Linked DNA regions of Buchnera aphidicola (Macrosiphoniella sanborni). The protein of the gene in region 1 interacts with the protein of each later gene in a pairwise test. Links are inferred from orthologs where the notes say so. Each region holds a gene or a part of one and is shown in the gene's direction. Other genes may lie near its edges.

Evidence for each region. The genes of interacting proteins can lie anywhere in the genome.
Region 2: the proteins of nadE (region 1) and dnaA interact in binary tests that used the Escherichia coli proteins (3 or more experiments, as listed by UniProt). The link is inferred for Buchnera aphidicola (Macrosiphoniella sanborni) from one-to-one orthologs.

What each region holds. Positions count from the first base shown.
Region 1 is NZ_CP034864.1:178,806-181,687, reverse strand. Bases 1-2,742 are described here. They hold nadE (ammonia-dependent NAD(+) synthetase), read left to right. Parts: upstream 1-840; coding sequence 841-1,644; downstream 1,645-2,742. Other genes in these bases: prmC (peptide chain release factor N(5)-glutamine methyltransferase), read right to left, coding at 2,585-2,742; sirB1 (invasion regulator SirB1), read right to left, coding at 1,650-2,459; D9V74_RS00820 (acetate kinase), read right to left, coding at 1-782. Also shown: more of prmC, read right to left, coding at 2,743-2,882. UniProt on the Escherichia coli protein: Catalyzes the ATP-dependent amidation of deamido-NAD to form NAD. Uses ammonia as a nitrogen source.
Region 2 is NZ_CP034864.1:11,743-14,621, reverse strand. It holds dnaA (chromosomal replication initiator protein DnaA), read left to right. Parts: upstream 1-697; coding sequence 698-2,062; downstream 2,063-2,879. Other genes in the region: dnaN (DNA polymerase III subunit beta), read left to right, coding at 2,067-2,879; rpmH (50S ribosomal protein L34), read right to left, coding at 90-233; rnpA (ribonuclease P protein component), read right to left, coding at 1-77. UniProt on the Escherichia coli protein: Plays an essential in the initiation and regulation of chromosomal replication. Binds in an ATP-dependent fashion to the origin of replication (oriC) to initiate formation of the DNA replication initiation complex once per cell cycle.

The sequences.
Region 1 (2,882 bases):
TGTTTATACATAAAAAAAATAATTGCAGGATCTATATCTCCACTTCGTGTACCCATAACTAAACCTTCTAAAGGTGTTAATCCCATAGAAGTATCGACACATACTCCATTACAAATAGCTGCAATTGAACATCCGTTACCTAAATGACATGTAATTAAGTTTAAAGAATCAAATTTTTTATTTAAAATAACAGAAATTTTATAAGAAACATACTTATGACTGATACCATGCGCACCATAACGTCTAATTTGATATTTTTTATAAAAGTTGTATGGTATGGCATACAAAAAAGAACTTTCAGGCATATTTTGATAAAAAGATGTATCAAAAACTGCTACATTTTTATCTGATAAAATAGGATATTTTTTTATAACTGTTTGAATTCCAATTAAATTTGCTGGATTATGTAATGGCGCAAAACAAATATATTTTTTAATACAAGTTATGACATAGTCATTAATTAAACTAGATTTTTTAATTTCATTACCTCCATGTACTACTCTATGTCCTATCCCTATTATATTATTAAAAATATTTTTTTGTTTTAATAAAACTTCATCTATAATAAAATTTAAAGCATCTTCATGGTTCATATTTGAACCTATTTTTTTATAATATTTTTTTTCTAAACAACACCATTTAATATATGTTTCTGATAAAAATAAACATTCTACAATACCAGATAAATATTTTTTTTCATTTTTAGGATCTAATATTGCAAATTTTATAGAAGAACTACCACAATTTAAAACTAAAATTAAATTATTCAATTTATTATCCACAATTATAATATAGTTAAATTCAAAAATATTTTATTTTACTAATAATTAAGAGACTGTTATGTTACAAAAAAAAATTATAAAATTAATGAAAGTAAAATCAGTAATTATTCCAAAAATTGAAATTCAAAATTGTATTAATTTTCTAAAAAAATATCTATTGCAAAATCTTTCTCTAAAATCTTTAATAGTAGGTATTAGTGGAGGTCAAGATTCCACATTAACAGCAAAATTATGTCAAATGACTATTCAAGAGTTAAGACATGAAACAAACAACACTTATTATAAATTTATCGCATTAAGAATGCCATATGGAATTCAATCTGATGAACAAGATTGTCAAGATGCTATTCATTTCATAAAACCAGATCAAATTTTTAACATTAACATCAAACAAGCAGTTTTAAGAAGTGAAAAATCTTTACAAAAATCAGGAATTATAATTTCAGATTATGTACGAGGTAATGAAAAAGCTCGAGAAAGAATGAAAGTACAATATAGTGTTTCTGCTATGTATAATGGTCTAGTCGTTGGAACAGGAAACGCAGCAGAACATCTTACTGGATTTTTTACAAAATTTGGTGATGGTGGAACAGACATTAATCCAATTTATCATTTAAATAAAAGACAAGGTCGATTATTATTAAAAGAATTAAATTCTCCTAAACATTTATATTCTAAAAAGCCTATGGCTGACTTAGAAGATAATTATCCTCAACAAGATGATGAATCTATTTTAGGTGTTACATATAATGTCATTGATTCTTATTTAGAAGGAAAAAAAATAGATTCACACAAACAAAAAATAATTGAAACATTATACTTTAAGACATTACATAAACGTAATTTACCAATTACACAATAAAAAATTTAATGCAATATAACTTTTTTTTGTTCTATAGAGTGAATTTGAATTTTAATAATTTCACTAATTGGATCTTCTGGACAATGTTCTACAAAATAAATTAAATCTGTTAAAGCAACATGATTACATTCTAAATGAGCGTATATTAATCCACGATCGCGAATTTCATATGGATCATTCGGATCAATATGTAATAGTAAATTTGTAACATTTAATGCTAATTCCATTTTTTTTTCTTCCATCAGTGCAGCTTTTAATATATCTAACATTTTACGTATAACTGTAATAGATTCCGATTTATATAAATCATTTTCATACAATTCTGCTGTTGGGCTAATATTACCTTTTAACCATACTTCTAATGTATGTTTATCTAAAATATCTCCATTAAAAGGATTAATGAGCCATTTCTTCTCATTAATCCAATCTGCTCTTAAAATAAGTTGAGTTGGAAAAACAACAGGATTTAATGGCAAATTTAATTCTTGAGCAATGTGTAAAAAAAGAACTCCTAAAGACACTGCTGTTCCTTGACGTGTCTTTAATACATTATCAATCCACATTACATCAGAAAGTTTATAAATACCACTAGCTCCACCAAAATTCCAATGAACATAAAACAATTCTAATAATTTTTTTAATTGTTTATTAGGTTGATTTTCTGATGATATATAAGATTTAGCTTCTTTTATTTTACTTTTTAATTCAGATAGAACACAGTTTGCAGGAAAATCTTTTCGAATAACCTGAGAAGCAATAATAATAGAATCAAAAAGTGATAATTTAGAAAAATCAATATTAGAAAGAGATTTCATATGTTTTAGTAATAAATTTTTTAAAATTTTTAAAATAACGAAAATTTAAATAATACAAATTTGATTAAATTTATATATTCTATATTAAAAAAAAATATTTTTTATTTTATAAAATATTATAAATTTTATTTTATTATATTTTTTCCAATAGTTACACGATCATTTCCTCCATAATCTTGATAAGATTGCACTTCAGAAAAATTATATTTTTTGAATAAATTTTGTACTGATAATTTCTGTTTCCATCCATGTTCTATTAATAACCAACCTCCAAAAAATAAATAATATCTTGCTTTTTTTATAATTTTTTTAATTTCAGATAAACCATCTTGATCAGCTATCAAAGCATTAAATGGTTCAAAAAAAATATCTTTTTTTAAAAGTTTTATTTCTTTTGTACTAATATATGGTGGATTACTTATA
Region 2 (2,879 bases), 170 kb from region 1 along the record:
GAAGGCTTATTAAAAACATCTTTAAAATTTATAGATCTCAATAATCGTTTATTCTTTTGAAAAAAATAATTAAACATAATATCAACCTGTTACTTACTTGAAACAGTTAAACGTGTTCTTAACTTAGCACGTCTTCGTGATAAAATATAACGGCCATTTTTAGTTGCCATACGCATTCTAAAACCGTGTGAACGATTACGTTTTAATATTGAAGGTTGAAAAGTTCGTTTCATTTTAATTGTACCTAACTATTTTATAAAAAATCATGTATGAGATTGCATCTTACTAAGATTAATTATTCTATATAATATAGTCAATGAACTTTATTTATAAATCAAAAATATAAAAAATATTCATAAAAATATTTCATAATAATAATCTATTTAGAAAAAACCGATCTAAAAAAATATTTTTAATTTTATATTCTGTTATGATGACTGTATTTTTATTAACAAAAATTTTATTAATAAGAATAATAGTAGATCTAAAATCACTTCTTTAGATAAATAAAATATCTCAAAAATATATTATATCCTTTTCGTTATACTCACCAATCTTAAACTGTATAACTTTTAATATAAAACAATATAATTTTATATTAACACTTTGTATAAAATTATATAAATCAAAATAAATATATATAAAAAATCATTTTGTAAATTTTATTTTTATTAATTTTGTTCGCTGGGAGTCTACCGTGTCACTTTGTCTTTGGAAACAGTGTCTTGACCGGTTGCAAGATGAGCTTCCCACCACAGAGTTTAGTATGTGGATACGCTCTCTGAAAGCCAAAATAAACAATAATATTTTAGAAATATATGCTCCGAATGAATTTGTTTTAGACTGGGTACAAGATAAATATTTAATGCATTTAAAAAAAATACTACAAGATTTTTGTGGTACTAATTCTCCATTAATTAAATTTAAAATATATCAAATTTATAAAGAGAAAAATCTAACAAAAAATGTTTCAAACAATTCTTATAATAAGAATACAAAACTTATCTACAATAAAATACCATTATTTAAAAATATTTCTTATTATTCTAATATTAATAAAAAACATAATTTTGAAAATTTTATAGAAGGTAAATCTAATCAACTTGCACGATCTGCAGCATTTCAAGTAGCAAAAAAACTGAGTTATTCTTATAATCCATTATTTTTATATGGTGCAACAGGATTAGGTAAAACTCACTTGCTTCATGCTATAGGAAATGAAATCTTAACATATAAATATAATATTAAAATCATTTATATGAATTCTGAACGTTTTGTGCAAGATATGGTTAAAGCATTAAAAAATAATTCTATTGAAAAATTTAAATTATACTATCGTTCTGTTGACGTCTTACTAATTGATGATATTCAGTTTTTTGCACATAAAGAACATTCACAAGAAGAATTTTTTCATACATTTAATGCTTTACTAGAAGGTAATCAACAAATTATTTTAACCTCTGATCGTTATCCTAAAGAAATTAATGGTGTTGAAGATCGTCTTAAATCAAGGTTTAGTTGGGGTCTTACTGTTGCAATAGATCCACCAGAATTAGATACTAGAATAGCTATTCTCATCAAAAAAGCTGATGAAAAAAATATCATTTTATCTCATGAAGTTGCTTTTTTTATTGCTCAAAATTTAAGTTCTAATGTACGTGAATTAGAAGGTGCTCTAAATCGAGTAATTATTAATTCTCGTTTTACTCATCAAACTATTACTGTAGATTTTGTCAGAGAGGCACTACAAGATATACTTGCTCTCCAAAAAAAACTTGTTACTATTGATAATATTCAAAAAAAAGTTGCAGAATATTATAAAATTAAAGTAAGTGATTTGTTATCTAGAAAACGTTCACGATCAATTGTACGTCCAAGACAAATGGCTATGGCAATGGCTAAAAAATTCACAAAACATAGTTTACCTGAAATTGGAGACGCTTTTAGTGGCAGAGATCATACTACAGTATTACATGCATGTCGTAAAATTAAACAATTGCAAGAAGAAAATAATGAAATTAAAAAAGATTTTTTAAATTTAATTAAAACTCTCTCAATGTGATCATATGAAATTTAATATAAAAAACAATATTTTAATTCAAAATTTACAAAAAATAAACAGATTTGTCACAAAAAATACTTCTTTCCCTATATTAGAAAATATATTAATTTCTATAAAAAATAAAATTTTGTCATTAACAGCAACAAATTTAGAAATTGAATTAATTTCAAATATTGAATTATCGACGGACCATATTCCAGGTAGTACTACTATTTCTGGACGTAAACTTTTAGATATTTGTCGTAATTCATTAAATCTTTCAGATATTAAGATGCAATTAAAGGGAAACAAAATGCATATAATTTCTGGTAAGAGTAACTACATATTAACAACACTATCATCTGAACATTTTCCCAATCATAATAATTTTCATTATATTTCAGAATTTTTTATAAATTCAAACATTTTAAAAAATATGATAGAAAAAACTCATTTTTCTATGGGCAAGCAAGATGTAAGATATTATTTAAATGGTATGTTATTAGAAAAAATAGACTGTGCACTTAATATGGTCGCTACAGATGGATATCGTTTGGGAATTTCAAAAACTATTTTAAAAGAAAAAAAAATAAATTCTTTTTCAATTATAATTGCAAGAAAGGGAATTGCTGAATTATATAAATTATTAAATACTCCTCAAAAAGAAATAAAAATTTTAATTGGTCAAAATCATATTAGAATATATATAGAACAATTTATTTTTACTGCTCAACTGATTGAAGGAACATTTCCTAATTATGAAAGTGTGTTATTCCAAAAAAAAAATAATAGTATTATTTTTAATTGTAAATTATTAAAACAATCATTATTACGTGTT